Regions from separate parts of the Mesorhizobium sp. M0898 genome, predicted to be linked through region 2. Evidence: riboswitches for the same ligand, from Rfam matches in the RefSeq annotation. Region 2 holds a riboswitch; the other holds the start of a gene.
The links. A riboswitch is a leader RNA that binds a small molecule or an ion and turns the genes downstream of it on or off. The one in region 2 is predicted to bind S-adenosylmethionine.
Positions count from the first base shown of each region.

Region 1: another riboswitch for S-adenosylmethionine. It lies ahead of metX (homoserine O-acetyltransferase MetX); the one in region 2 lies ahead of NKH90_RS10545 (O-succinylhomoserine sulfhydrylase).

Region 1 covers NZ_JAMYOE010000014.1:27,971-43,234, forward strand. Annotated here, with positions in the region: gene NKH90_RS16755 (DUF1194 domain-containing protein) at 1-171, shown strand, start outside; gene NKH90_RS16760 (RNA polymerase subunit sigma-70) at 189-1,214, opposite strand; gene NKH90_RS16765 (SDR family NAD(P)-dependent oxidoreductase) at 1,257-2,003, opposite strand; gene NKH90_RS16770 (DUF1330 domain-containing protein) at 2,239-2,559, shown strand; gene NKH90_RS16775 (hypothetical protein) at 2,645-2,992, opposite strand; gene metW (methionine biosynthesis protein MetW) at 3,123-3,737, opposite strand; gene metX (homoserine O-acetyltransferase MetX) at 3,853-5,022, opposite strand; SAM riboswitch at 5,099-5,176, opposite strand; gene hisC (histidinol-phosphate transaminase) at 5,316-6,425, shown strand; gene NKH90_RS16795 (prephenate/arogenate dehydrogenase family protein) at 6,432-7,367, shown strand; gene NKH90_RS16800 (DUF2125 domain-containing protein) at 7,501-8,502, opposite strand; gene NKH90_RS16805 (gamma-glutamylcyclotransferase) at 8,617-9,150, shown strand; gene NKH90_RS16810 (quinone oxidoreductase family protein) at 9,195-10,175, opposite strand; gene NKH90_RS16815 (aldo/keto reductase) at 10,522-11,469, shown strand; gene NKH90_RS16820 (LysE family translocator) at 11,548-12,168, shown strand; gene NKH90_RS16825 (lysophospholipid acyltransferase family protein) at 12,196-12,996, opposite strand; gene NKH90_RS16830 (LysR family transcriptional regulator) at 13,103-14,011, opposite strand; gene NKH90_RS16835 (pyridoxamine 5'-phosphate oxidase family protein) at 14,143-14,763, shown strand; gene NKH90_RS16840 (YdcF family protein) at 14,793-15,264, opposite strand, start outside.
Region 2 covers NZ_JAMYOE010000006.1:148,479-163,742, reverse strand. Annotated here, with positions in the region: gene araD1 (AraD1 family protein) at 1-181, shown strand, start outside; gene NKH90_RS10555 (hypothetical protein) at 209-661, shown strand; gene NKH90_RS10550 (2'-deoxycytidine 5'-triphosphate deaminase) at 679-1,773, opposite strand; SAM riboswitch at 1,909-1,986, shown strand; gene NKH90_RS10545 (O-succinylhomoserine sulfhydrylase) at 2,057-3,247, shown strand; gene NKH90_RS10540 (ceramide glucosyltransferase) at 3,285-4,436, opposite strand; gene apaG (Co2+/Mg2+ efflux facilitator ApaG/CorD) at 4,664-5,056, shown strand; gene NKH90_RS10530 (Hsp33 family molecular chaperone) at 5,063-6,073, opposite strand; gene argF (ornithine carbamoyltransferase) at 6,236-7,147, opposite strand; gene NKH90_RS10520 (aspartate aminotransferase family protein) at 7,162-8,361, opposite strand; gene NKH90_RS10515 (GcrA family cell cycle regulator) at 8,717-9,241, shown strand; gene NKH90_RS10510 (magnesium and cobalt transport protein CorA) at 9,346-10,353, opposite strand; gene phoU (phosphate signaling complex protein PhoU) at 10,470-11,195, opposite strand; gene NKH90_RS10500 (sensor histidine kinase) at 11,313-12,575, opposite strand; gene ppk2 (polyphosphate kinase 2) at 12,773-13,675, shown strand; gene NKH90_RS10490 (enoyl-CoA hydratase-related protein) at 13,700-14,449, opposite strand; gene NKH90_RS10485 (acyl-homoserine-lactone synthase) at 14,465-15,103, opposite strand; gene NKH90_RS10480 (helix-turn-helix transcriptional regulator) at 15,201-15,264, opposite strand, start outside.

The DNA.
Region 1 (15,264 bases), on a different contig from region 2:
TCCGAATTCGCCACCGCCACTCGCCGCAAACTGATCCTCGAGGTCAGCAGCGCCGAGTATCCCAAGGTGGATCCGAGGACGATCCGCATCGACGCACCGATCGACTGCCTGCAAGGCGAGCGCGACCGAAGGTTTTTCTCGGACCCATATTTCCCGGAACTCGACCGATAAGGCTGGCCCAGGGGTAGCTAGGCTGGTGGCAGGCCGAAGGCCGGGAACAGAGATGGCCCGAGCGGCCCTATGAAGATCGTCAAGGAAGCGATCCCGCCCTCGGCTGCGTCGAACACATGCAGGGAATGGGCCCGCCATTCAGGGCCATCGTGGCTGCGGGAATAAACCCCGACCGCCGGCTGGGCATTGGCGCGGGTAGCCAGCGTGCGGAAGCCGCCAAACCTCGGCCAGACGGTCTCGAAGAAACCGCGGATCGCTTCGCGGCCTTGATACCATTCGCGCCAAGGCGGCATGGTGTAGATGGCGTCCTCACGCAGCAGCTCGATCAAGCTGTCGAGATTGGCGGCCTGCCAGGCCTGCATGTAGCGTTCGAGCAGCAGGCCTTCTTCGGGGCTGGGCCGTGATCGGCTGGCAGGCCGTCCCTGAGGATAGCGCGCCGCCAGCGTTGCGCGGGCCCGTTGCAACGCGCTGTTGATCGAAGCCGTCGATCCGCCCAGCAAACGCGCCGTCTCGACAGCCGACCATCCGAGGACGTCGGCAAGCAGCAGCGCGGCGCGCTGCCGAGGCGGCAGATCCTGGATCGCCGCGACGAAGGCGAGCTGGACGGCCTCGCGGCTCTCGTAACGGGCTTCCGGACCTGGCTCGCTGCCGGCAACGTCTGGAAGCTCGGCGTCGGGGTAGGGCTCCAGCCAGGCGATGTCGGCTACCGGCCCGCCTATGGCCGCCCCGTGCGAGGGCGGCCGTCCGGGTTCCCAGAGAATGCGACGCGCCCTCGACCTCGCCTTGATGGCGTTGAGGCAAGCGTTGGTCGCGATCATGTAGAGCCAACCGCGAACCGAACCTCGCCCGTCGAACTCCGATCTTGCGCGCCAGGCGCGAAGCAACGTGTCCTGGACGAGGTCGTCGGCCTCGTGCAGCGAACCCATCATGCGATAACAATGCAGCTTGAGCTCGCGGCGATGCGCGGCCGTGACCTTCTCGAAGGCCAGCCGATCGAGGATCGGCTGGGGTGCTGGCTGCAGAGGTGGTTGACCGTTTGTCATGTGGCTTGTGCGGTTACGAGCGAGCGTTGCATTACGCGCCCCTCAGGCGGCCGGGGCAAGCCCGCTACCGCTCACCATGAAGGAACTGCCTTGCGGTTGGCCGGTGGCGAGTGCGACCACCGCCCGTCCGACATCGGCCGGCGTTTGCATGTCGGTCATGGCGGCGATGAAGTCCGCCGGCTGGATGCCCATATAGGCCGCTATGCTGTCGACGCCGGCCTTGCCCACGCCGGTTTCCGGCATGATGCGCATCGGCGCGAGCGCCATGAAGCGCAGGCCGAGGCCAAGCCGGTCGGCCTCCTTCTGGCTATGACCGGCCAGGAACATCTGCATGCGTTTTGCGCCGGCATAGCCGCCGGCGTTCGGTGGTCCGCCGGTCAAGGCCGCGCCGCTGGAGATCAGAACGATCCGGGTCCCCGGGTTGAGCGGACGCCGCAGAGCGGCCCGGCAAAACAGGAACGACGCCTTGACGTCCGTGTCCCAATTTGCCGAGAACGCCTTCCAGTTCTGTTCATGCACCGGCGCAGAAGGCGCCAGCGCACCTGCGCAGATCACCAGTACGTCCGGCTCAAGCGTGGCGAAGACCTTATCCGGGGCGGAGTCCATCGTAGCATCGGCCGCGAGCGTCTTCACGCCCGAGACCTCCCAGGCAAATTGCGCCAGGGCCTGTTTTCCGCGGGCGACGGCCAGCACCGTCGCTTTCTCCTTGAGGGCGGCCTCCGCGATGGAGCGGCCGACACCACGGCTGCCTCCGACGACGACGACATTCTGATTTTGCAACGATCCCATGGATCACCTCTCTATTCCCGGCCGCCGGACTATCCAGGCGCGCTCATCGATAAGGACAGCGCAGGTGGGTGGAAATCATCGGTGCCAGGCGGAAATATCTTTCAGCTGACGGCAGCGGCGCGTCGGTTTTGTATTCAGTGTCATTACCTCGGGGGTAATCGACCTGTGCGCGACGTCTCGGCAAACTGCTCCCATCAAGCCGGTTGTCCGGCCTTCGACCACAAGGAGTTACGCCATGACCGCCTACGCCGTCGCCCATATGCGCCAGGTCACGCCGGGACCGCAGATCGTCGAGTACCTGCACAAGATCGATGCCACGCTGGAACCGTTTGGCGGCCGCTTCGTGGTGCACGGAGGCGAGGTGGAAGTCGTTGAAAACACCTGGCCGGGCTATCTCATAGTCATCGAGTTTCCCAACCGGCAGCAGGCACGTGCATGGTACGACTCGCCCGCCTATCAGGAGATATTGCCGCTGCGTACCGGCAATTCCCGGTCCGACGTGGTCTTCGTTGATGGCGTCCAGCACCCGCACAAGGCCACGGACGTGCTTGAATAGAGGGAATGATCGGGTACAACCGGCGTCTATGGTGCCGCCATCTATCTGGCGGCACCGAATTTGGATCGCGTCTGCATCGGCAGCTTCACCGCCCCTGCAGCACCTTGATCGCGTTGGACATGTCGCCATGCGACAATGCAGCCAGGTAATCCGAGTAGTTGATCCTGCCGTTCGCGAAGCCGTTCATCAATCGCGTGCAGAACGTGTGTTCCAATCCGGCATCCGGGACGTTCATGAGCGCGGCGAGGTTTGCCCTTTCAACCTTGCCGAACCGCATCTTGAATTTGGTCATGCACCGCTGGATCGCCTGCCGTTTCAGCGCCGGGCTGCCACTCAACGCGACTTGTCCATTCTGGAAATCGGTCTTCGACGTCGTGCATCCGGAAATCAAAGTGGCCGACATCAAAGCTGTTGCTAATACTAACGTCTTCATTGCTTCCCCCAAACCAACCCGTTTGAGACCTGTTAAAGCAACAAAGAATGCCGGGCAACTTCATTGGATTGAAAATTGAAAATATGGTTTCTTGCGCAGGTCTGAGGTTCGTTGCTTCTGCCTGTCAAACCTATCGTTTCAGCAGGAATACCGCTTGCTGGCCGAAAAAGTTCCAGAACCACCAAGGCATGGAGAAGCCGATCCGCTGGCCGTTGGCGTCGAGCGCGGTTGCCTTTTCCACCGTCGCGCCAAGCTCGTCGCACAGATTGACGAAGTCGCGAATGGTGCAGAAATGGATGTTGGGCGTGTCGTACCAGGAATAGGGCAGGTCCTTGGTCACCGGCATGCGGCCGTTGAAGAGCAGCGAAAGGCGCACCCGCCAGTGGCCGAAATTCGGGAATGAGACGATGGCGCGGTTGCCGATCCGGAGCAGTTCGTCGAGCACCAGCTTCGGATTGCGGGTCGCCTGCAAGGTCTGCGACAGAACGACGAAGTCGAAACCCTTGTCGGGATAGAATTGGAGATCCTTGTCGGCATCGCCTTGAATAACCGACAGGCCGCGCGCCACGCATTCGTTGACGCCGCGCTGCGACAGTTCCAGCCCGCGACCGTCGACCTTCTTGGTCTCCTGCAGCAATTCGAGCAGCAGGCCGTCGCCGGAACCGACGTCCAGCACCCGCGACTGCGGCGGGATGAGATCGGCGACGACTTCGAGGTCGACGCGCTGGGCGCGGTTGACGCTCATGCCTTCGGCTCTTGCTCGGCACATGATCCTGATCCGAAAAGTCTGCAACTTTTCGGGGTCATGCGCTGATGCCTGGCGCATGGTCCTGATCCGAACAGCCTGCAACCTTTCGGGGTCATGCGCCAAGCCCTCTTGCCCGGGCGGCCGAGGCGATGAAGCCTTTGATGGCGGCGAACAGTTCGGGCTCGTCGAGCAGGAAGGCGTCGTGGCCGCGGTCGGTCTCGATCTCGACGAACGAGACCGAAGCGCCGGCCGCGTTCAGCGCGTGCACGACCGAGCGGCTCTCCTCGGTCGGGAACAGCCAGTCGCTGGTGAACGAAACCAGGCAGAAGCGCGTCTTGGTGCCGGCGAAGGCATCGGCCAACCGGCCGCCATGGTCGGCGGCGAGATCGAAATAGTCCATCGCCCGTGTCATGTAGAGATAGGAGTTGGCATCGAAGCGATCGACGAAGGTCATGCCCTGATGGCGCAGATAGCTCTCGATCTGGAAGTCGGCATCGAAACCGAAGGTCAGGGCTTCGCGGTCCTGCAGGTTGCGGCCGAACTTGCGGTGCAGCGCTGCTTCCGACAGATAGGTGATGTGGGCGGCCATGCGCGCCACCGCCAGCCCCTTTTCCGGCCGCTTGCCGTGCTCGAAATACTTGCCGCCATGCCAGTCCGGGTCGGCCATCACCGCCTGCCTGCCGACCTCGTGGAAAGCGATGTTCTGCGAGGAATGGCGGGCGCCGGTGGCGATCGGCAGCGCCGAGAAGACGCGCTCCGGATAGCTGGAGGCCCATTGCAGCACCTGCATGCCGCCCATCGAGCCGCCAAGCACGCTGAACAGCTGTTCGATGCCGAAGTGCTCGACCAGCATCAGCTGCGCCCGCACCATGTCGCGGATGGTGATGATCGGCAGGTCGAGCCCGTAGGGCTTGGCGGTGGCGGGATTGGTCGAGGCGGGGCCGGTGGAGCCGAGACAGCCGCCGATGACGTTTGACGAGATGACGAAGAAACGGTCGGTATCGATGATCTTGCCGGGACCGATCAGCACTTCCCACCAGCCCGGCTTGCCGGTCACCGGATTGGTGTTGGCGACATGCTGGTCGCCGGTCAGCGCATGGCAGACGAGGATGGCGTTGGACCGCGCGTCGTTGAGCGTGCCATAGGTCTGGTAGGCGATCTGGAACGGCGACAGCAGCGTGCCGGCGTCGAGCTTGAGCGGCTTGTCGGCGCCGAAACGCAACACCGGGCTCGACGGCTGGTCGGCCTCGTTGTTGGTTTTTCGCGCGCGCAAAGCGACCATCACATCTCCTTGCCCGGCCTTCAGTTGTCCACCGGTCTGGGCAACAAAAAACCGGCCATGCCTTCGCAAAGCCGGTTACAAGATGCAAACGGCCCTTTAGCAAGTTGTTTAACGTGGCTGCAAGCCGACCGGCCAAATCACCACGGAACTGTAGCCGTTCTTCTATGACTCGCGCATGGCTTCGTCAACGGCAAGTTCTTGATCCCGAATTGCCGGCCCCTCGACATTCCGGGCCACGGCTTGTATTTCCGCTGCGGCTTCCGGATGGAGGCACTCTCGACGGATTTCATGAAATGAGCCAGACACCGGATCAGACACGTCCAAAGCCCCGCGCCGGCATCATGGACATCGAAGCCTATGTGCCCGGCAAGAGCGCGGCGCCTGAAGGTGTCGCCAAGGTCCATAAATTGTCGGCGAACGAGAACCCGCTCGGCCCTTCGCCAAAGGCGATAGAGGCCGCGCGTGCGGTCGCCGACAAGCTCGCGGTCTATCCCGACGGCAGCGCCAGGCGCCTGAGGGAAGCCATCGCCGAGGTGCACGGGCTCAACCCGGCGAACATCGTCTGCTCCAACGGCTCCGACGAGATTCTGGGCCTGCTGGCGCAGACCTATCTCGCACCCGGTGACGAAGCCATCATCACCGAACACGGCTTCATGGTCTACAAGATCTACATTCAGTCGGCCGGTGCCGTCCCGGTAACGGTCAAGGAGACCGATGAACGCGCCGACATCGATGCGATCTTCGCCGCGGTGACGCCGGCTACCCGGATCATCTTCCTTGCCAATCCAAACAATCCAACCGGCACCTACGTGCCGTTCCAGGAGGTGCGCCGCCTGCATGCCGGCCTGCCGCGAAACGTGCTTCTGGTGCTGGATGCAGCTTACGCCGAATATGTCCGGCGAAACGATTATGAAGCCGGCGTCGAGTTGGTGGGCAGCGCGGAAAACGTGGTCATGACCCGCACTTTCTCCAAATTGGGCCTAGGCGGGGCGCGGATCGGCTGGATGTATGCGCCAATGCACGTCATCGACGCGATCAACCGCGTGCGCGGGCCTTTCAACGTCAATGCGACGGCAATCGAGGCCGGCATCGCGGCGATCCACGACCGCGCCCATATCGAACGCAGCGTGGCGCACAACGAGACCTGGCTGGCATGGCTGAGCGAGCAACTAAGCGGGCTCGGGCTGCGGGTGACGCCGAGCGTCGGTAATTTCATCCTCATCCACTTTCCCGAGGACAAAAAGCATTCGGCGGCCGCCGCCGACGACTACCTCAGTGCGCGCGGCTACATATTGCGGCGCGTTTCCGGCTACGGTTTTCCGAACGCGCTGCGCATGAGCATCGGCACCGAAGAGGCCAATCGCGGCGTTGTCGCCGCACTCGCGACATTCCTGAAAAGCTAGAACACCATGACCTCACCGATGTTCGGAAAGATCGCACTGGTCGGCATCGGCCTGATCGGCTCGTCGCTGGCCCGCGTCATCCGCCGCGAGGGACTCGCCGGCCAAGTCGCGATTTCGACGCGCAGCGACGCGACGCTGGCACGCGCGAGCCAACTCGGCCTTGGCGACACCTATACGACGGATGCGAAAAAGGCGGTTCGCGATGCTGATCTGGTTATCGTTTCGGTGCCGGTCGGCTCTTCAGGCACGGTCGCCGCAGAGATCGCGCCGGCGCTGAAGAAGGGCGCCATCCTCACCGATGTCGGCTCGACCAAGGCGTCGGTGATCGCGCAGATGCAGCCGCACGTGCCTGTTGGCGTGCACTTCATCCCCGGCCATCCTTTGGCCGGCACCGAAAAATCGGGACCGGACGCCGGTTTTGCCGAACTGTTCGAGAACCGCTGGTGCATTTTCACGCCGCTGCCCGGCACCGATCCCGCAGCACTGGAAAAGCTCTCGGAATTCTGGCGCCGCTGCGGCTCCAACATCGACACGATGGACCCGCAGCATCATGACATGACGCTGGCCATCGTTTCGCACTTGCCGCATATCATCGCTTACAACATCGTCGGTACCGCCGACGATCTGGAGTCGGTGACCAAGTCCGAGGTCATCAAATACTCGGCTTCCGGCTTTCGCGACTTCACTCGTCTCGCGGCGTCCGACCCGACCATGTGGCGCGACGTCTGCCTGCACAACAAGGACGCCATTCTCGAAATGCTGGCGCGGTTTTCCGAGGATCTGTCCTCGCTGCAGCGGGCGATCCGCTGGGGCGACGGCGAAAAACTGTTTGACCTGTTCACCCGGACCCGCGCTGTCCGCCGCTCGATCATCGAGGCCGGCCAGGACATCGATGTACCGGATTTCGGTCGCCAGGCAGTCGAACACCCGCCGAAGGGATAAGCCGCGGCAGGCCGATCGCAGGCCGGCCCGGCTTAGAGCGGTTCATCGTTTCACAGAAACGCCGAACGGCTCTATCTCTTTGTTTTGCGCAATTCCGGACGGAAAACCGTTTCACACTTTTCCTGGGATTGCTCTAGTCGAGCGGCTTGATCTTGCCGAGCGGGATGAAGCCGAGCGAGGCCTTGCCCCTGACGATCTTCAGCGGCATCGACGGCTGGTTGCCGAGCAGCGCCAGTCCGGCAAAGCCGGTCTGGATCTCTTTCTTCTGCTCGGGGATGGCGGTGGCGAGGATTGCCGCCACGGCCTTTGGATCATTGAGCCTGATCGTCAGGTCGGCATTTATGAGACCGTCGTCATCGACCGACAGCGGTCCGGAAACGGTGATGCGCGCAGTTCCGGACGACAGATCGAGCTCGTGGATTTCGGCCGCCTGGCCGCGCAGGCTCGTCGGATTTGCCTTGATCAGTGTCAGGCCGTTCTTCAGCGTCACGTCGCCGCTGCCGTCGAGCGGCGGCAAGACGCGCCCGCCGATGGCCGCCGCGTCGATTTCAAGATCGGTGAAATTGCCGGCATAGTCGATGTCCGGGCCGTTTGGGCGCAATTGTCCGGTGGCGGTTCCGGCGCTGAACAGCGAGACGGGATCGGTGTCGTCTGCCGGATCGGTCTGGCCGGACAGGCCTTCTGCCTGCAGCGAGAGGCGCCTCGGCAGCGGCCAGGACAGCTTCATGTCGGCCCGCAGATCATCCCAGTCGATCCAGAGCGGGGTCATGCCGGGAACAGAGGTCCTGAGCGGCCCCCTGAGCTCGGCGGCAGGCGACAGAAGCCGGGTGATCTGCGTGGCGGCGTTGATCTTGCCTGTCGATGCCGCGACGTTGCGGCTGTCGTCCTCGTAAGCCAGGCTGTCGCAGGAAACGGTGAAGCTGAAGGGATAGCCGCTGACCGCGAGATTGGCGCAGTCGGCCTTGATGCCTTTGTCGTCGAGATCGGCGACCGCCTTTTTGGTTGCGCTCTCGACCAGGTCCGCCAGGTAGAACCAGCCCGCGCTGTAGATGCCGAACAGCACGAGGATGAAAGCGGCAAGCCACAACAGGCGGCGACGTTGGCTGGGCGGCGGGCGCTCGTCACTTGACGTCATGCTGCGGCTTTCGTTAACGCGGGGTGGCACGGGCGGGCTGTCGCTTGCGGCACCAACAGGTAGACGGACTGAAACACCACCGGTGAGGTGGTCGTCACAATCAGGCTTGGCGATATGGGCGATTTTTGGGTTTTTGGCTACGGCTCACTGATCTGGCGACCGGGATTCGCACATGTCGAGACGCGGCGCGCCCGCCTGCATGGCTACCGCCGTTCGCTCTGCGTCTATTCTTTCGTGCATCGCGGCACGCGCGAACGGCCGGGCCTGGTGCTCGGCCTCGACCGCGGCGGCTCCTGCATCGGGCTGGCGTTCCGGGTTCCAGGCGAGCTGCGCAACGAGGTCATTACCTATCTGCGCGAACGCGAGCTGGTCACCAACGTCTATCTCGAACGTGTGCTCAGCGTTCGCCTCGACAAGGGTGAAACGGATGGGGGCAAGACGGTCGACGCCGTCGCCTATGTCGTGGACCGCAGCCATGAGCAATATGCCGGTGCGCTCGACCCGGCCGAGGCGGCGGCCGTCGTTCGCGGCGCCGTCGGCCAATCGGGGAGGAATGAGGATTACGTGCTCAGCACGCTGGAGCACCTCGAAGCACTGGGTATAAGCGACCACTGGCTGGAAGACGTGACGAGACGGATCGCGACGTAGCGCCTTTTGTCGTTACCATGATGTTTTCGGTGTCGTGACGCGGGCTACATCCTGAAAATCTGTTTTCCAAGATCGGCGCGATCCAGACTGTTTGCCACGGCAAGCTTGAACTCGGTCAGCGGGTGGAGACCGCCGACAGGAACGTGGAAGCCGGGCTGGCCGAAGGTGTCGATAATCTCGCATAGGACAGGCCGGTCGGCTTCGGCAGGCGGCGAAAAGAAGTAGCGATAGATATTCGCCCTGATTTCGACGCCGCTCAGCAACACGTCGAAATTGTGCAGTTCGAAGCGCTCGGCACTCATTCCGCCATTGATCACCATCTGCCCGCCGAGCGCCAGGGTGCGGATCAATTCGCCGCTGACAGGTCCGCCGACATTGTCGATAATCCCATTCAATCCGGCGCCGCCGGTGATATCCATCACCGCTTCCCGGATACTTGCCTTCAAGTCCGAAAGGTCAAGAATGGCGGCGGCGCCAAGCGTCTTCAGATCGAAGCTTTGGTGCGAGCGCCGCACAAGCGCGATGACGTTGATGCCGCGTCGTTGGGCGAACTGCATCACCATTGTCGAAATCGACGAATAGCCGGCCGTGACAGCCAGCCACTGGCCAGGCCGCACACGGGAATCCACCAGCAGATCCCACGCGGTAATGGGGTTCACCATCTGCCCGGCGCGTTCGACAGGATAGCCGGCAGGCAACGGGATCAGCCATTCGGCGGGAATGGCGGCGTACTCGGCCCAGCTGCCATAATAGCTGAACGCGACAAGCATCCCCGGTTCCAACCCGACGTTCGCGCCAACGGCTTCGACGATGCCGGCGCCATGGTTTCCGGCGATCTGCCGGGGAAAATGCGGCTTCTTCGGTTCGGGATAGAGGTTCTGGATAAACAGGAAGTCGCCCGGATTGATCGAGGCCGAGACCATCCTGACCAGCACCTCGCCGTCGCTGATCCGTGGCATCGGCAGGTCATCCATGTAGAGCACGTCGCGCGGCGAACCGATGGCGTCAAATACAATTGCTTTCATGCCGGTCTCCATAACAAACGATCCGAGGCCAACAGTCTGAGCCCCGGCCAGACCGTGCCGAGACTTGCGTCGGCGCGGCGGAACCTATGGCCGGCCGGCAAAGGTCTGAATTGGCAGATTTGACAATCTATGTGCCAAACTTGCCAGATCGTTTCTTCAGAGGCTGCTGGTTTGGATGCCCGGGACCAGCGCCTTGGGGCCGGACACGGCGCGGCGGGTCGCGGCTTTGTGAAGCGCCGGCGGGCTGGAAAAGAGGCTATGCGTTTGACGTCGCCACGGCGCGACATAGGTTAGCCCGATCGGCGGCTCCCATCCGCCCCAGCATGAATCACCATGGAGATCAGCCTTGCAGAAACGTCGTCTCGGTCGCACCGACCTATCCATCGCGCCATTGGTTCTGGGCGGCAATGTGTTCGGCTGGACCGCCGATGAGAAAACCTCGTTCGACTTGCTCGACCGCTTTGTCGACGCCGGTTTCAACGCCATCGACACGGCCGATTCCTATTCGCGCTGGATTGCCGGCCACCAAGGCGGCGAATCCGAAACCATCATCGGCCGATGGATGAAGAGCCGTGGTAACCGCGACAAGGTTGTCGTCATCACCAAGGTCGGTTCGGATATGGGACAGGGCAAGAGGGACCTGTCCGCCGCCTATATCGAAAAGGCCATCGATGCTTCGCTGAAGAGGCTGCAGGTCGATAGCGTCGATCTCTATCTGTCGCACTGGCCCGACCCGGCGACCCCTTATGAGGAAACGCTCGGCGCTTACCAGAAACTGCTCGACAAGGGCAAAATCCGTTATGCCGGCGCTTCCAACCTCGACGCCGCCCAGTTGCGGGCCGCACTTGACGTAGCAAGCCTGCGCGGTCTGCCGCGCTACGAGGTGCTGCAGCCGGAATACAATCTCTACGACCGCTCGTCCTTCGATGGTCCGCTGCGCGATCTGTGCGCGGCCGAGGACATCGGCGTCATCACCTATTTCAGCCTCGCCAAGGGGTTTCTGAGCGGCAAGTACCGGAGCGAAGCCGATCTCGGCAAAAGCCCGCGCGGCAGTGGTGTGAAAGGGTATCTCAACGCGCGCGGCATGCGCATTCTCTCAGCGCTCGACGCGGTGTCGGCCAGACATTCGGCCAAGCCGGCGGAAGTGGCGCTTGCCTGGGCCATGGCGCGGCCCGGCGTCACCGCTCCGATCGCCAGCGCGACGACGCTCGACCAGCTCGACAGCCTGGTGCGTGCCGCATCGTTGCAGCTCAGTCCGGACGATATCGTCGAGCTCGACAAGGCCAGCGCATAGCCGCGCACGATCGTTCAAGACCGGCGCCGCTGCCTTACCCTACCGTCCCTGCCTCGTCACAGGATGCAGGGACGCCGCATGGCCGGACAGGGTCTTCTCGATCAGCAGCTATGGGAGCGATTGCTGGCGCTTGTGCTGGCATCGGCCATCGTCATGGGCAGCCCGGGACCGGCGACGATAAGCGTCACCGCGGTCGGCGCTGCGTTCGGCCTGCGCGGTTCGCTGCGCTATGCCTCGGGGATCGTTGTTGGCACGATCCTCGTGCTCGTGGTGGTGGCAACGGGCATTATGGCCGTTCTCGCGGCGTTGCCGAAGCTCGCCGCGCTGCTGGCGGTCGCCTCGGCAGCCTACATCCTCTATCTGGCCTTCAAGATAGCGACGACGCCGCCACTGGCGGCACGCATTGGTGGGGCGGCGCTTCCCACTTTCCTGGGCGGGTTCCTTCTGGCCGTTGCCAATCCGAAAGCCTATGTGGCGATTGCCGCCGTGTTCGCCGGCGCGTCTTCCGGCGCCGGCGGTCTTGCTATTTCAGCCAAGCTGGCGGTCCTCGCCTTGATGATTGTTGCCATTCATCTCTTGTGGCTTCTCGCCGGCGCGGCTTTTGCACGTTTGCTGCGCAAACCGCTGGCGTCGCGGATCATCAATCTGGTGTTTGCCGTGACGCTGGTTGCAACAGCCGCCCTGGCTGCCTTGCCGTGAGCCTTTCTGGCATCCGCGGTGGGTGTCTCAGTCTTTCAATTCAGGTTTCGCGTCCAGCTCACCAAGCCGTTTCACCGCCGTCGGCGGCATCGGCGGCGGGTTCGGTGTCTGCGCCGCTTCGACGAGGAGCTGGTCGCAGGCGGCCTCCGTCTCGCCGATCAGCCGTTGCATGAATTCGTCCTTGCCGAGGCCGGGCGGGATCGGTGGCAGGAAGCGCGCCTTGATCGTGCCGGGATAGCGCAGGAATTTGCGGCGCGGCCAATAGAGGCCGGCGACGTGGGCGACCGGCACCACCGGAATGCCAAGTTGCGCGTAGAGTTCGACGATGCCGTATTTGTAGACCGGTTCGTCGCCCGGCGCGCGGCGGGTGCCCTCGGGATAGATGATCAGCTGGCGCGGATTGCGCGCCAATTCCTGTTTGGTCGCGGCGATCACCATTTTCAATGCCTTCGAGCGGCTGCCGCGGTCGACAGGAATCATCCGCATCTTCAAAATGTACCAGCCGAAGAACGGGATCCACGTCAGCTCCCGTTTCAATATGTAAACGGGATCGTCGAGATAAGGCAGGAAAGCGATCGTGTCCCAGAAGGACTGGTGCTTCGGCGCCAGGATGAAGGAGCCGTCAGGCAGGTTTTCCTGGCCGGTGATCTCACTTCTGGTGCCGGCGATCTTGTCGTAGAGCCACATGCTGGTGCGCGACCAGAATTTCGGCACGAACCAGGCGCGATGGCGCGGCGACAGGAAATAATACGGGGTCCAGAGGATCATCTGGACGATCAGATTGAGGTAAAAGGCGAGATTGAACGCCAGCGAGCGGAAATACAGCATACAACAAGTGCCCGGTGAGGAGGTGTGCGTTCGTTACACCAAGCGCCGGCAAAAAGGAAACGCTGCGAGGCGGGCGATCGGCCCGGCCTTGCGAGGGCCGTCTTCGTCACGTTTCCCACGCGGCCTGCAGCAGGCGCTGTCTCAGGCGCGGGGCGGCGAAGTCGAGGAATGCGCGCAGCTTCACCGGCAGTAGCCCCTGGCCGGCATGGACGAGGCTCACCGGCCATGGGTCTGGCTCAAACTCTTGCAGCACCGGGCGCAGCGTACCCGACCGGACTGCGGCGGCAATCTGATAGGAAAGCAGCCTCGTCACGCCGACGCCGGCAATCGCCGCATCGATCGCTGCCTCAGCCGTGTTGACCCGTAACCTGGAGCGGATCGGCACGCTGAATTCGGTCTTGCCGGTGGCGAAGCTCCAGGCTGCGGCGGTGAGCCCTTCGAAGGTGATGGCACTGTGTGCTGCAAGCTCCTGCGGCGTTTTCGGTGTGCCGTGCTCGGCGAGATAGGCCGGGCTCGCGCAAACGACGCGGCGGATTGAGCCCAGGCGGGTGGCGATCAGGCTCGAATCGGCAAGCTCGCCGATGCGGATGGCGAGGTCGATGTGCTCTTCGACCAACTGGGTTATCCGGTCGGCGAGTGTCAGCCGCACACCTACCTCAGGATAGACGGAGAGGAAGCTGGTGACGACCGGCAGCACATGCAGGCGGCCGAAGACGATCGGCGCAGTGACGATGAGTTCGCCGGTCGGGGCATTGTATTCGCCGGCGGCTATTCGCTCGGCCTCGCCGACCTCGTCGAGAATGCGACGACAGGCGGCGAGATAGGCATGGCCTGCATCGGTCAGCGACAGCTGCCGCGCCGAGCGGTTCAACAGCCGTGTCTTCAAATGCTTTTCCAGGTCCGAAACCTTGCGGCTGACCGTCGTCAGCGGAATGCCGAAGCGGCGCCCGGCAGCCGAGAGGCTGCCTGTCTCCGCCGCGGCAACGAAAAGCGACATGGACTGGAGGCGATCCATAGCTCTCCCGAAAATTTGCCCTCCCGAAAAACGGAAGGATAGATTGCAGATATGGCATCTGCATCTCGAAGATGGAAGGACCTATTTCCTGACTAGCAATACAGCGCAGCTTGGCGCTTGAGGAGGCTTCCATGAACGCTCACACCAGCGATGTTGCTTTCACCCCGACGGTGAAGGCGATTCAGGCGCGCAAGGGCTCGCGCCAGGCCTATGCCCGTGTCGAGGAGCGTGGCGGCTGGCAGGCGGCAATCACGCCCGATCTCGCCGCCTTCATCGAGGCGCAGACCAGCGTCTTTCTGTCGACCGCCAATGCGGACGGGCAGCCTTACATCCAGCATCGCGGCGGGCCTGCCGGTTTCCTCACGGTGCTCGACGAACGGACGATCGGCTTTGCCGATTTTTCCGGCAACAGGCAGTTCATCACCCAGGGCAACCTCAACGACAACCCACAGGCTTTCCTATTCCTGATCGATTATGCGCACCGGCAGCGCATCAAGATCTGGGGCAGGGCGCGCGTCGTCGAGGGCGATGCCGAGCTGACGGCAAAGCTGATGCCGCAAGACTATAAGGCGCGACCCGAGCAGGTTATCCTGTTTACGGTTTCGGCTTGGGATTCAAATTGCTCGCAGCACATCCCGCAGCGTTTCGAAGCGGCCGACGTGGCGGCGGCGCTGGGCGAACGCGACAAGCGCATCGAACGGCTCGAACAGGAGATCGCACGCTTGCGATCAGATGCTGCAGCCAGGGAATAAGAGCTAGGGAATAAAAGTGCCGGTGCCGTTCAGTTTCCGCCCGCGGCGTCGGCCAGCGTGACGCCGTTGGGCGATTGCTTCACCGGCATGATGCCGCGCGCCAGCGCCAGCAGGTATTTGTTATATTCGGTGAACAGCACGCGCAGCGCTTCTGGCTTGGTCAGCCAGCCGCCATTCTCGAGGTTGGTGTTGACCACCGGATAGGGTTCGAGCCTGGCGCCGTGCAGCAGCCGGCCCATTTCCAGCAGGCTGCGCGGCATGTGATAATTGTTGGTGACGAGAATGACGGTGCCGTAGGCATGGTCCTCGACCCATTTGGCACTTTCCTCGGCATTGCCGATCGTGTCGAGCGCGGCGCGGTCGATGTCGACGCAGCAGGAAAACAGCCTCTTGTCGCCGCCGGTCGCGGCCTGAAGCTGGCGGCGGCTGGCGGAGGGATGGACGCCGCTAATCAGCAGCCGCTCGCCCTTGCCTAACGCAAGCAAGCCCATCGCAGCGTCG
Region 2 (15,264 bases):
CTTCCGCCAGCCGGGCGACGTGCATGTGCACATGTTCGGCACGGCGACGCTGTCCTTTGCCGACGGCATCAGGACCGAGGCCGGTGACGTATTCGAAATCGAGGCGCAGGATTTCGGCCTGCCTCTGCGCAACCCGCTTGAAATCGAGCAGCCGGTGAAGGTGGCGGTGAAGGCGTTGTAAACTGGTGACATAATTCAGGGGCGAGAAATGAACGGCCTGCGGATTGGCACTGTGTTCGTAAGTTTAGTCCTGTTCCTCGCCTATTTCTCCCCAGCGGCTTACAGCGCCGGACAATGCAGCGCAAAATCCTATCGCGGGGCCCGGATGTCGATGACTAACCGGCTTCTGGCCACCGGTTATTCGAAATCGCAAGTGAGCTTTCTGATGCGCAACGCGGATCGCATGACGTCCGCACTCCGCGCTGACAGACTGAACGACAATGGCAGAGCCTGCGGTATCGACTCCGCCAGAGCCCATGTGCTGGGATGTATCGACAAGCAGTTGTTCCCCTTGCAGTCCAGCTCAAGCGCCTCACTTGACGACGAGAAGCAAACCAGAGGATTTTGGGGGAAGAAGCGATTGGCAGTGCGAGAACTGCTCTTTATCGGTCAGTTTCATGGCTGCCTTGGCGCCGCGAAAGAATATCTGTTTCGCGGCTGACGGAATTGCGAACAAGCTCAGCGGGCGGCGCGGAAATGCTTGGACAGTTTCAGGCCCTGCGCCTGATAGTTCGAGCCGAGATCTGTGCCGTAGAGCGCCCGCGGCCGTTTCAGCATGTGCTCGTAGACCAACCGTCCAACGATCTGGCCGTGATCGAGGATGAACGGCACTTCGTGGCTACGCACCTCGAGCACCGCCCGACTGCCGGTGCCGCCCGACGCCGAATGGCCGAAACCCGGGTCGAAGAAACCGGCATAATGGACGCGGAACTCGCCGACCAGCGGATCGAAGGGCGTCATTTCGGCCGCGTAGAGCGGCGGCACATGCACCGCCTCGCGCGACACCAGAATATAGAATTCGTCCGGATCGAGCACCAGCTCGCCGGCACCGCTCTTGTAGAGCGGCTCCCAGAAATCGACGACATCCTGCGCGGCGCGCTTGTCGACGTCGACCAGGCCGGTGTGGTGCTTGCCGCGATAGCCGACAAGCCCATCCTTGTCGCCGTCGAGGTCGATCGACAGCGCGATGCCGCCGCCTGAGATGTTGGGTGGTTCGGTGGCGACCAGCATCTCGGTGCGGTGCAGGTCGTGCAGCTCGCTTTCCGACAAGAGCGCATTGCCGGTGCGGAACCTGATCTGCGACAGCCGCGAGCCGGTGCGCACGACGATCGGGAAAGTGCGCGGGCTGACCTCCAGATAGAGCGGGCCTTCATAGCCGGCGGCGATCTTGTCGAACTCGTGGCCACGGTCGGTCATTACCCGGGTGAAGATATCGAGCCGTCCGGTCGAGCTTTTCGGGTTGGCGGAGGCGGAAATATGGGCGGGCAGCGCCAGGCTTTCGAGCAGCGGCACGATGTAGACGCAGCCGGTTTCCAGCACGGCACCTTCGGCGAGGTTGATCTCGTGCAGCTTCAGCCGGTCGAGCTTGTCGACAACCCTGTGGTCCGGGCCGGGCAAGAAGGAAGCACGCACCCGCCAGGCCTTGTCGCCGAGCCTGAGGTCAAGGCTGGCCGGCTGGATCTGATCGGCATCGAGCGTGCGCGGCGATTTCAGCGCGCCCGTCTGGAACAGCGCGGAAATATCCTGATCGGGAAGAATGCCTGTCTGCCGCAAGGGTCTGGCTCCGTTCGAACGCCGGGCGAGGTCTTGTTCTGTCGCAGGTCCGACCGTGGACGCGTTTGGCACCTGCTTGGTACAACCCTCTTAATCATGCCGGCAATTGACGCAAGCGTGGCGCGGGTCTAAAGCTCGTTATCCCGTGGTGATTTGGCCGGTCGGCTTGCAGCCACGTTAAACAAGTCGCTAAAGGACCGTCGGGCCGCAAGGCCATATGGACCGGTTGCGACTTTCGCGACCGGTTTTTTGTTGTTTGGACCAATTTTGGTGTTTGGATGGAATGATGACCAAGAAGCGCGACTGGAAGCCTCAGACCGCACTCGTGCATGCCGGAACGCTGCGTTCCGGCTTCGGCGAGACCTCCGAGGCGATGTATCTCACCCAAGGCTATGTCTACGAGACGGCGCAAGCGGCGGAGGCCCGCTTCAAGGGCGAGGAGCCGGGCTTCATCTATTCGCGCTATGCCAATCCGACGGTCGACATGTTTGAAAAACGCATGTGCGCGCTGGAAGGAGCCGAAGACGCGCGCGCCACGGCATCCGGCATGGCGGCGGTGACGGCAGCACTGCTGTGCAGCGCCAAGGCGGGCGACCATATCGTAGCGGCGCGCGCGCTGTTCGGCTCCTGCCGCTGGGTGGTCGAGACGCTGGCGCCGAAATACGGCATTGAGGCAACGCTGGTCGACGGCACCGACATCGCCAATTGGGAAAAGGCGGTCAAGCCGAACACCAAACTGTTCTTCCTGGAAAGCCCGACCAATCCTACGCTGGAAGTGATCGACATTGCCGCCGTCGCGGCACTTGCCAATTCGATCGGCGCCAGGCTGATCGTCGATAATGTCTTCGCCACGCCCTTGCAGCAGAAACCCCTGCAGCTCGGCGCCCACATCGTCGTCTATTCGGCCACGAAGCATATTGACGGCCAGGGGCGCTGTCTTGGCGGCATCGTTCTGTCGGACAAGAAATGGATCGACGAGAACCTGCATGACTATTTCCGCCACACCGGCCCAAGCCTCTCGCCCTTCAATGCCTGGACGCTGCTGAAAGGCCTTGAGACGCTGCCGCTACGCGTACGCCAGCAGACGGAAAGTGCCGGCCGCATCGCGGATTTCCTGGCCGAGCGCCCGCAAATCGCCCGTGTCATCTATCCTGGCCGTGCCGACCACCCGCAAGCGGCCGTGGTCAAGAAGCAGATGTCGGGTGGCTCGACGCTGATCTGCCTCGATGTGAAGGGCGGCAAGCAGGCGGCCTTTGCCTTCCAGAACGCACTCGACGTCGTGCTCATTTCCAACAATCTCGGCGACGCCAAGAGCCTGATCACCCATCCGGCGACGACGACGCACAAGAACTTGACCGATGAGGCCCGCGCCGAGCTCGGCATCGGACCGGGAACACTCAGGCTGTCAGTTGGCCTTGAGGACGCCGACGACCTGCTCGAAGACATCGAGCAGGCACTGAGAGTTGCCGGATAAGGGATGGCCGAACAGAGGCGAGCGGGAACGCGCCCGATCAGGCGCCGGACGGGGTCTCTTCCAGCTCCGCGACGGTCTTTGTCTGGATAGTCATCACGTTGCCGCGCCAGTCGACGGCGCCGCTCAGCCATCCGCGCGCCCAAATGGCGGGAAGCATCAGGTCTCGCGCCATCATCGCCGGGATCGTGCGCGGCGACAGCTGCCATCCCTTGGCCGAGGCCAAGGCGCATTCCGGCAGGTAGGCCGCGACCAGCACGGCGATGGCGGTTGCCGGCAGGCTGACGCCGGCGTCAGCCGCCGCGATCAGCGCAAGCACCAGCGGCGGCGCCGCGCCGATCAGGATCTCGGGGGCGAAGAACAGCGCGAAGGTGACGCGGCGCAGCCGCGCCCAGCGCGCCTGCCGCGACCAGATCTCGCCAAGCGTGCGCCGGCCGAGCGGCTGTTCGAAGGGCGAGGCGACAAGATTGACCCGCAGTCCGAGCCCGTTGACCAGCTTGGTCGCGGCGGCGTCCTCGGCGATCTCGGCGGCAAGCGCGCGGATGCCGCCATTGGCGTCGAGCATCGGCTTGTTCCACAACATGCTCTTGCCCTGCGCGAAGCCGAGGCCGAGCGCCTCTCCAGCGTACTGCCAGCGTGCCTGCAGCGTGTTGAGAAAGGCGCATTCGACCTCCCCCCAGAAACTGTCCGGCCGTGAGCCGATCGGCGTCGAGCAGACGAGGCCAGTGCCATGCCGCCATGCCGCCATCAGCTGCTGGACGTAGTCGCTCGGCATAAGCACATTGGAATCGGCAAGGATGACCCAGCGATAACGCCCCGCCTCCCAACCCTTCACGCAATTGTTGAGTTTTGGATTGCCGCTGATGCGGTCGTCACCGACTAGAAGGCGGGCGCGAATAGCTGGAAAGCGCGCCATTGCTGCGGTGATCGGCTTGACCACCGGGTCGTCGGCATGGGCGACACAGAAGATGAGTTCGTAGCGCGGCCAGTCGAGTGAGAAGGCGCGCTCCAGCGTCTCTTCGGCAAACGGCTCGACGCCGCGTGCCGGGATGACGATCGATACCGGCGGCGCGTTGGCGGGCGGTGCGATCCTGGCTGGTCGCTTCAGCTTCAGCGAAGCTAACAGGATGCTGGCGAGATTTGAAAGAAGGAGGGCTATGGAAAGGAGGGCGGCTGCGAATGTCGGTTCCATCGAGATCTGGTCACTCCAGAAGTGCCGGCCGCATGACGGCCGTTTTCAACAATTCGACAGAACGCTGAGTCGCCCGGCACAAGCCTGCACACCATCATTGTCATGTGTCACTTAAATGACATTGTTTTTCGGCACCTGCGCTCGAGTCGGGCAAGGAGATGACGCGCATCGTTGATCAAACTGCGCTGAGCGTCGAAAGTTCCATCTACATTGCTTTGGAGCAGTTTATGTACAGCGCCGTCACCCGCAACATCGAAGTGCAGGTCAGGCCGTTCTATCTGGAGGATCACTCCGACCCTCCGCAAAACCGCTATGTCTGGGGATATCAGGTGACCATCGACAATCAGTCGGATGAGTTCGTGCAGCTTCTGTCGCGCTACTGGCACATTACCGACGGCACCGGCAAGGTCGAGGAAGTGCGCGGCCCCGGGGTCGTCGGCGAGCAACCCGGACTCAACCCCGGCGACAGCTATCAGTATACGTCTGGATGCCCGCTCTCGACGCCGTCCGGCATCATGGTCGGGCACTACACCATGCGCAACAGGCGGGGCGAGACGTTCGACGTCGCCATCCCCGCCTTCTCGCTCGACTTGCCGGGAATGCGGCGCACCGTCAATTGACGGCCGTCATCCGGCCGCTGCAAACTCCGCCGGGTCGAAGTCATATTGCTTCGAGCAGAATTCGCAGGCGACGTGAATGCTGCCATCCTCGGTGCTGTCCCTGATCTCCTCGGCGGAAAAGCCTTCAAGGATGCCGTGGATCTTGTCCCTCGAGCATGAGCACTGGTCGGCGACCGGCACCCCGCCGAACACACGGACGCCATGCTCGTGGAAAAGCCGGTAAAGCAGCCGTTCGGCGCCGATCGTCGGATCGATCAGCTCGGTCGGTTCAATAGTACCAAGCAGCGCCAGCAGCTCCTGCCAGGAATTGTCGGTCGGGTCGTGGATCTCCTCACGCGGATCGCCGTCGCCACCGGGAAGGTCGGGTACGCGCATGCGCTCCGCCGATTGCGGCAGGAATTGTGCCAGCAGGCCACCGGCCCGCCATTGCTCGCGAGCACCGCCGACGCCCGGCGTCAGAAGCTTGGCAACCGAAAGCCGGAGGTCGGTCGGAATCTGCTCCGACTGGCGGAAATAAGTGCGTGCGGCATCTTCCAGTGTGACGCCGTCGAGCTGGACGATGCCCTGGTAGCGTTGTGTGTGGGCGCCCTGGTCGATGGTCAGCGCCAGGACGCCGCTGCCGAGCAGCGTCTGCGGTGACGTCTCGCCGGCAGAAGTCAAAGCCTGCAGCCGGTCGGCATCGAAGCGGGCATAAGCGCGCAGCGCGTGCGGCGTGGAGAAATCCGCGACCAGCATGTCGACCGGCCCGTCGGTGCGGGTCTGCAGAATGAACTTGCCCTCGAACTTCAGCGAAGTTCCGAGCAATACCGTCAACACACAGGCTTCAGCCAGGAGCCGGGCGACCGGCTCGGGATAGTCGTGACGGCTGAGAATAGCATCGAGCATCGGCCCGAGCTGGACGGTGCGACCGCGCACGTCGAGCGGGCCGACCTCGAACGGCACGACATGGTCGTCGCCGGCGTAGCCGAATTCGCCGAGCTTGGGTTTATGTTCAGCCAATTGATGAGTTTCCAACATGACAAAGCTCCGGGGCGCGGCGATGCCGCCCTCCGGGGCGCATGCGACGAGACGCGCTCGATTTGCGTGATGCGCCTGAGATAGGCACCACCAACTCCCGGATCAAGGCGGCCCAGATCAAGGCGGCGCAGATCAGGCCGGCCCGGATCACCGCGGCTCGTATCAAGCGCCCAGGCACCAGGCCAGGACCGCCTTCTGGGCATGGAGCCGGTTCTCGGCCTCATCGAACACCACCGAATGCGGTCCGTCGATGACCTCGTCGGTAACCTCCTCACCGCGATGCGCCGGCAGACAGTGCATGAACAGCGCATCCGGCTTGGCTTTCGCCATCAGTGCCGCATTGACCTGATAGGGCAGGAAGACATTGTGGCCGCGGGCACGGTGCTCCTGGCCCATCGACACCCAGCAGTCGGTGACGATGCAGTCGGCCTCGTGAACGGCCTCCTCGGGCGAACGGGTGAATTTCAGCTTGCCGCCATTGGCTTTCGACCAGTCGACATGCTTCTGGGCCGGTTCGCTGCCCTCGGGCACGGCGACATTCAGCTTGAAATGGAACCGCGCGGATGCCTCCAGCAGCGAATGCAGCACGTTGTTGCCGTCGCCGGTCCAGGCGATCGTTTTACCGGCCACCGGACCGCGGTGCTCTTCGAAGGTCATGATGTCGGCCATCAGCTGGCAGGGGTGGGTCTCGTCGGTCAGCCCGTTGATGACGGGGACCGTAGCGTTTTCCATCAGTTCCAGCAGCCGGTCATGCGAGGTGGTGCGGATCATGATGGCATCGACATAGCGCGACAGCACCTTGGCTGTGTCAGCAATGGTCTCCGAGCGGCCAAGCTGCATCTCGGTGCCGGTCAGCATGATCGTCTCGCCACCCAACTGCCGCATACCGACGTCGAACGACACGCGCGTGCGCGTCGACGGCTTGTCGAAGATCATCGCCAGCACCTTGCCTTCGAGCGGCTTGCTGCGTTCGCCGGCCTTGAGCCTTGCCTTTCGCACCGCTGCGTCGTCGAGCATGAAGCGCAGATCGCCTTCGGAAACGGCGGAAAGATCGGTGAAATGGCGAAGGGACATCAGGAATTCCAGGATTACTTCGCAGCGGCAGCGACGATGGCATCTGCCAGGCTCTTGGCGCCGGCACGAATGCGCTCGAGCGCTTCGCGGATCTCGGCTTCGGTGACGGTGAGAGGCGGCAGCAGGCGGATAACGTTGTCGCCGGCCGGAACCGTCAAGAGATGCTGGTCACGCAGTGCCACCGTGACCTTGGTGTTGGGCATCGCGCATTTAAGCCCGAGCATCAGGCCGGTGCCCCTGATGCTTTCGATAACATCCGGAAATTCGTCGGCGACACCGGCGAGCCCCTGCTTCAACAGCAGTGCCTTGCGCCGGACGTCTTCGAGAAAGCCGTCTTCCAGCACCACGTCGAGCACGGCGTTGCCGACCGCCATTGCCAGCGGATTGCCGCCGAAGGTGGTGCCGTGCACGCCAGCGGTCATGCCGACCGCTGCCTCGTCGGTGGCGAGGCAGGCACCCATCGGGAAGCCGCCGCCGATGCCTTTGGCCACCGCCATGAGGTCGGGTGTGACACCCGCCCACTCATGCGCGAACAGCTTTCCGGTGCGGCCGACGCCGCATTGGACCTCGTCGAAAATCAGGAGCAGTCCGTGCTGATCGCAGAGCTGCCTGAGCCGCTTCAGCGATTGCGTCGGCACTTGCCTGATGCCGCCCTCGCCTTGCACCGGCTCGACCAGGATCGCCGCGGTTTCAGGCGTGATCGCCTTCTCGGCGGCATCCACATCGTCGAAACCGACCTGGTCGAAGCCGTCGACCTTGGGGCCGAAACCTTCCAGATACTTGTACTGACCGCCGGCGGCGATGGTCGCCAGGGTGCGGCCGTGGAAGGCGCCTTCGAAGGTGGTTGTGCGGTAGCGCTCGGGATGGCCCTTGACGAAGTGGTAGCGCCGCGCCGTCTTGATGGCGCATTCGAGCGCCTCTGCGCCGGAATTGGTGAAGAACACCTTGTCGGCGAAGCTTGCGTCGGCCAGCCGCTCGCCGAGCCGGCTCTGTCCCGGAATCTCGTACAGATTAGAGACGTGCCAGAGCTTGGCGGCCTGCTCGGTGAGGGCCGCGACCAGATGCGGATGGCTGTAGCCCAACGAATTCACGGCGATGCCGCCGGCGAAATCGAGATATCGCTCGCCCTTGTCGGTGACCAGCCAGGTGCCTTCACCGTGGTCGAAAGCCAGGGGTGCGCGAACAAAGGTCTCGAAAAGCGCCGAACCGCTCATTATATGCGTCTCCGGAACCGGAAAAATCAAAAAGCCGCCAAAGCGGCGGCCCTTGTGGCTTATCGTGTTTTTCGGCCGTGAAGTCAACGAAAAGGTCGCGCAAGGTCGCGCGGCAAGCCCCCCAGCATAACGCCGGCTCCTAAGCGACCGGGCAAGTTGGGGAAAACCGAAAAAACCGATTCGTGTTGGCCTTGGGACTCTTGTCACCGAGTCAGCGCATAAGGTAATTGTAGTAGAGAAATAACTAGATTTCGTGCGGCGGACCTAATCACCCGATATATGTGGTGTCTGCCCGGCAGAAGCCGGGTCGGGAATGGATTCCGATTGCCGCACGTTTCAGCAGGAGCGCGGTCTCATGAACTGGACTGACGAGCGAGTCGAACTTCTCAGAAAATTGTGGTCGGAGGGCCTCAGCGCCAGCCAGATCGCCGCACAGCTTGGCGGGGTCAGCCGCAATGCGGTCATCGGCAAAGTGCACCGGCTGAAACTGTCCGGTCGCGGACGCACGACCGCCTCACCGGCACGCCAGAAGAAGACGGTGCAGGGATCGACGATCCAGAAATCGGTGTCCCGGGCAGCAAGCGCCACGCGCCATGCCACCACCTCGATGTCGATCGGTGCGACCGCGCTCAAGGCGCAGTTCGATGCCGAACCGGTGGCGCGCCACTATATCCGCCCGGTCGAGAACGTCGTCGTGCCGATCTCGCGGCATCTGCAACTTGTCGAACTCAACGAGCGCACTTGCAAATGGCCGAACGGCGATCCGCTTTCGGAAGACTTCCATTTCTGCGGCAACGACGCCGCCGAAACCGGCCCCTACTGCAAGTACCACGCCCGCGTGGCGTTCCAGCCGGCATCGGAGCGGCGGCGGAGCAGGTGAATGGTGAATGGTGAATGGTGAATGGTGAATGGTGGCGGGCTGAGCTTGGAGTAAGAAAGCAAGGCTCTTGCCTAGCCCTATTCACTATTGATCATTCACCCACTTCATAGCCACCCATTCTTGCGAAACCGCCAGTAAAGAAACGTGCAGATCAGGGCAATTGCCGCCAGGACGGCCGGGTAGCCATATTCCATCCTCAGTTCCGGCATGTCGCTGAAATTCATGCCGTAAATGCCGGCGAATGCCGTCGGCACGGCCAAGATTGCGGCCCATGAGGCAAGCTTCTTGGAGATCGCCGTCTCCTGGCTTTGACCGACCAGAAGGCTCGCCTCGAAGGCGAAGGCGAGAACCTCACGCAGGCTGTCGATCTTTTCCTGGACAGTGCGGATGTGGTCGGTGACGTCGCGAAACAGCGGGTGCATGGCTGTGTGGATTTGCGGCAGATCGGCGCTGGTGAGCCGCCGGCAGACCTCCACCAGCGGCAGGGCCGCATTACGCAGGCGCAAGAGATCGCGGCGCAGCATGTAAAGCCGTTCGATATCGGAGCCGGTCATCGGTTTCAGCAGAACCTTGTCCTCGATCGCCTCGACCTCGTTTTCGATCTGCTCAAGCACCGGCATATAGTTGTCGACGATGAAATCGAGAATGGCGTAGAGGACGAAATCCTCGCCCTTGGCAAGGGAATGCGGGCAGCTTTCCCAATGCTGGCGAACGGCGGCGTAGGAGGTCGACGGGCCATGCCTGACGCTGACGATGTAGCCCGCGCCGACGAACAGATGCGTCTCGCCGAAGGTGACGCGGCTGTCGATCAGCTGCGCCGTGCGGGCAACGATGAACAGGGCATCACCATATTGCTCGATCTTCGGTCGCTGGTGCGGATGCTCGGCGTCCTCGATCGCCAGCTCATGCAGATGGAATTGCGCCTGGACGCGCAGCAACAAATTGCGGTCGGGCTCCAGCAGTCCGATCCAGACCACGTGGCCCGGCTTCCCGGCCCATTCGCCGGCTTCCTCGATCGGAATGTCGGCGATGCGCCGCCCAGCCGTATAGACGCCGCAAGCGATTATACCCGACATCGGCGGCGCAGGAGCAAACTCGCGGACATATTCCATCGCAGCCTCCTGAAGGCCGGGCCTTCATCGCGGAACTGAGAAGTCGGCGCGTCGAAAGCTTAGCGCAATTTTCTGTCGGGTGGCGAATCCGAAATTCGCATCAGTGCTGAGAGAACTCACTTCGCTGGTTGGGTTGCGGGAAGAATAATCTTGTCCGTCTTATCGCCCTTCGGACGATCGGCCGGCATCTGATCGCCGGTGACGATATAGTAGATCGTCTCGGCGATGTTGGTGGCGTGGTCGCCGATGCGCTCGATGTTCTTGGCGCAAAACAGGAGATGTGTGCAGGGGGTGATGTTGCGTGGGTCTTCCATCATGTAGGTCAGCAATTCGCGAAACAGAGAGGTGTACATGGCGTCGATCTGGTCGTCGCGGTCGCGCACGAAACCGATTTTCTCCACCGACCGCGACGCATAGACGTCGAGTACTTCCTTGAGCTGGGTCAGTGCCAGATTGGCCAAAGCCTCGAGGCCGCGGAACAGACTGTTCGGCTGGCGCCCGTCTGCGACGGCAACCACCCGCTTGGCGACGTTCTTGCCGAGGTCGCCTACCCGTTCGAGGTCAGCCGAGATGCGGATCGCGCCGACGATTTCGCGCAGATCCGTCGCCATCGGCTGGCGTTTGGCGATGATGATGATCGCCTTGTCGTCGATCTCGCGCTGTCCCTCATCCAGAACCAGGTCGTCCCGAATGACTTTCTGGGCAAGCCCCGGATCAGCATTGACCAGCGCCGCGACCGCCTGCTCGACCATGCGCTCGGCATGCCCGCCCATCGCCGCGATGCGCTTCGACAGATATTTCAGCTCCTCGTCATAGGCGCTGACGATATGCACGGACTGCATGGACGAAATGCCTTCCCGGGATCTCGTGGTTGAGTCGTTCCCTCGAATCCCCGCTGATACGCTAGCCGGATGACAGAAAAAAGAAACGGCCCATTATGTGCTAGAGATAGTACTACGCTAGCGAGCCGGCAAATGGACCGTGAACGCCGCACCCTTGCCGACCTCCGACCTGATGGAGAGTCTGGCGTTGTGGCGGGTCAGGATATGCTTGACGATGGACAGGCCAAGGCCGGTGCCCTTCTGGGTTCGGCTGTTCTCGACGTCGACACGGTAGAAGCGCTCGGTGATGCGCGGGATGTGCTCTTCGGGGATGCCGGGGCCGAAATCCCTGATGGTGACGTCGATGCCCGGTTCGGGATCGCTGTCGCTGCGTATGATCGACACCACGACACGTCCGCCCGACTGACCATATTTGCAGGCGTTTTCCAGCAGGTTTTCGAATACCTGGAAAAGCTCGTCCCGATCGCCGGGCACGTCGAGCGGCCCTTCCGCGAAATCACGCTCGATGACGACGCCGTTTTCCTTTGCGAGCGGCCCAAGCGAATCGATGACGCTGTCGATGGCCTGGCGCAGGTCGACCTCGGTTCCCGGCTTGAGATAGGGCTTCATCTCCAGGCGCGACAGCGACAGAAGGTCGTCGATGAGGCGCGCCATGCGGCTGGTCTGGTTCTGCATGATCTGCAGGAACTGCTCGCGCGCCGCGGGGTCGTTGCGGGCCGGCCCGCGCAGCGTCTCGATGAAGCCGGCGATCGAGGCGAGAGGCGTGCGCAGCTCGTGGCTGGCATTGGCAATGAAGTCGGCACGCATTCTGTCGATCCGGCGCGCCTCACTCTGGTCCTTGAACACCAGCACGTAGAGATCCGTGGCATGGCCGACTGAAGACGCGCTCACCCGATAGGCTCGTTCGACCGGCAGCTTTTCTATGTAGTCGACGCTGTCCGAAGCGACGTTGCCCGCCAAGATGCTATCCAGCAAGGCCTGCATTTCCGGCGCGCGGAATTTCAGCGACAGCGACATGCCGGGGGCAATCCCACCGAAGGCGGCAAAGGCAGCGGCGTTGGCGTGGACGATGGCGGCGGAGCGATCGAAAATGATCAGCGGATCGGCAACCGCCGCCGCGAGATATTCGCCGGAAAGTTGTTGCACGCCCGACTCGATGGCCGTGGCATTTTCGGTCGATTGACGGGCGATGCCGGCCGGCAGCATCGCAGCGGCAACCAGCACGGCGCCAGCCAGCAGCACCACATAGCCAGACATGCCGGCAAAACCATAGACCATCAGAACCGCAACGAGGCCGGCCGCCAGTAGCCAGCGGCTGTTCCACAGCCGCATGGCGACGGTTTGCGCCCTGCCTCTCCGCTCTGTGCCGATGTCGGCCATTTGCGCTCCGTCTGCGGCCACTTCAAGAACTTCTTGCTGGACCGGCGCTAGAGCGCAGTGCGTCCAATTGGGCGCACAAAGGACGCTCTACCTCTTTATCTGCTGCATCGTTCTTTCCGAAAATCGATTCCGATTTTCGGGCCGATGCAGTAAGGCTCCCAATAGCACGAGTCCGGAAGCTGGAAAGGTTCGCCTCGATGAAAAACGCCAAGGAAAGCCCCGCCGCACCCTCATCGGGGCCGCTGAAGATCATGATCGACGGCAAGGAGAGGGCGTTCGACATCGAGGCCCCCGCGCTTCCCGACTGGGTCGAGGACCGCAAGCTCACTGCCGGCGGTTACCCTTACGACAAGAAGATGAAGAGCGAGGAGTATGACGAGAGGCTAGAGAAGCTGCAGATCGAGCTGGTCAAGGCGCAGGCGTGGCTGCAGTCGACGGGCAAGCGGGTAATGTCGCTGTTCGAGGGGCGCGACGCTGCCGGCAAGGGCGGCACGATCTTCGTTTTGCGCCAGTATCTGAACCCTCGCACGGCGCGCAACGTGGCGCTGACCAAGCCAACGCCCACCGAGCTTGGACAATGGTACTTCCAGCGCTACGTCGACCACTTCCCGACGTCGGGCGAATTCGTCACCTTCGACCGCTCCTGGTATAACCGCGCCGGCGTTGAACCGGTGATGGGATTCTGCACGCCCGAGCAGCACGAGCAATTTCTGGACGAGGTTCCGCATTTCGAGCGGATGATCCGCAACGAGGGCATACATTTCTTCAAATTCTGGCTGAACATCGGCCGGGAAACGCAGCTCGAGCGATTCCACGACCGCCGCTGGAGCCCGCTGAAGAGCTGGAAGTTTTCGCCAATCGACATCGCCGGCATCAGCAAATGGGACGAATACACCAAAGCGCGCGACCTGATGGTCGAGCGCACGCACAAGGAGTTCGCGCCCTGGATCATTGTGCGGGCGAACGACAAACGGCGCGCGCGGCTGGCCGTCATGCAGCGCATTCTCCTTTCGCTTCCCTATGACGGCCGCGACCTCGACGTCATCGGCAAGGAGGACAAGAAGATCATCGGCGAAGGGCCGACTTTCCTCGAAAAATAAGCTCACCTCATCGATACGCGGCTCTCATGCCGCCAGCCGGGCAATCCGCTGCAGTCGCTTCAGCGTGGTGTCGTCCTGCAGCGCCTGCTGGAAAAGCGAGATCTCCTGATCGATGCGGTCGCAGAGCGCGCCGGTGTCGCCCCTAAGCAGGTCGCGCGTCTGTAGCAGCGCCGCGACAGGCTTCTTGGCGAGTTGCCTGGCTCTTGCCAACGTGGCTTCCTCGACGCTGCCGTCCGTCACGATCTCGCCGACAAGGCCCAGTGCCCTGGCATCTTCGGCGGCGAGCGTGTCGCCCAGGCAGAAGAAGCGGAACGCCCCGGCATAGCCGAGCTTCTGCGGCGCCAGAATGCTGGTCGCCGCGTCCGGCACCAGGCCGAAATCGACGAACGGCACCCGAAACGTGCTCTTGCTCGAGGCGATCACCATGTCGCAGTGGAACAGGATGGTGCAACCGACGCCGACGGCGTCGCCGTCGACACAGGCAAGGACCGGTTTCGGAAACGTCGCCAGCGTGCGGAACATATCGGTGACGGCGGCGATCAGTCGCCGATGTTTGGTGGCGTCGAGAAATTCGGAGAAATCGGCACCGAGGCAGAAGCACCCGGCCAAGCCGCGCAGGACCACTACGCGGACGTCGTCGTCGACAGCGGCTTCGTGGAATGTCCTGGCCAGGCTTTCATAGGCCCGCCTGTCCAGCACCGGGCGGCCGTCACCCGACGATACCGTGACGATCAGCGTGTGATTGCGGAATTCTGCTTTTGAGTGAACGTTCATGGCCTCTCTCCAATCTCACGAGGCGCGTCTCTGTCCGAGCATGTCCGGGTACCCTCTGGCCAGCACCGGCGCAAAGTGGTTGCGGCGCGAACGCACCACGTCGAGCGTGTGCTCGTTGAAGGTGAGCAGTGTGGCAACCACCTGCTGGTTGCCATAGGTACGCTGGTAACCGAGCGGCGTTGCCAGGAAATGCAGCTGCAGCGCGCGAAGCACCCACATCGGCTCGAATTCGATGATCACCTGGTTGACGTTGCGCTTCAGACCCCACTCGACGAAGCCGGCGATCAGCTCGGTGCCGACCGTCGACACGCCGCGCCGACCGTCGCGGAATCCCGGCGCAACCGCATAGCGGGTCAGTTCATAGACATTCGGGCCCGACGGTGGGGTTCCCTCATAAAGGTCCGCCAGCACATCGGTTAGAAGATGGGCCCGGGTTGTCGGCAACATCCGCTGATAACCGGCGAGCTCGCCATTGCGGATGACGATCTGGTGCACTGCCTCGTCGTGGTCGAATTGATCGATCTCGAGGCCATCAGGGCGCTGCAGATCGGTCCATCCCATCTCTTCGACGAAAACTCTGTAACGCAAACGATGAACTGCCTCCCAGAGGTCGGGCCGTTCCATCAATTCCTGGGTTGTGAGGGAAAAAAGCATTTGCCGTCTCCTAGTTTCAATAGGAAGATACGGCCGTGCTTTCCCAAAAAAATTACGCGATCACGCAAGCAAGAATTTCTAGGCCGGCGCGGCCGACCTAGTTAATATAGCCGCGCCTTATCGCTTCCGCGACGGCCTGGACCCGGTTGACGGCACCGAGT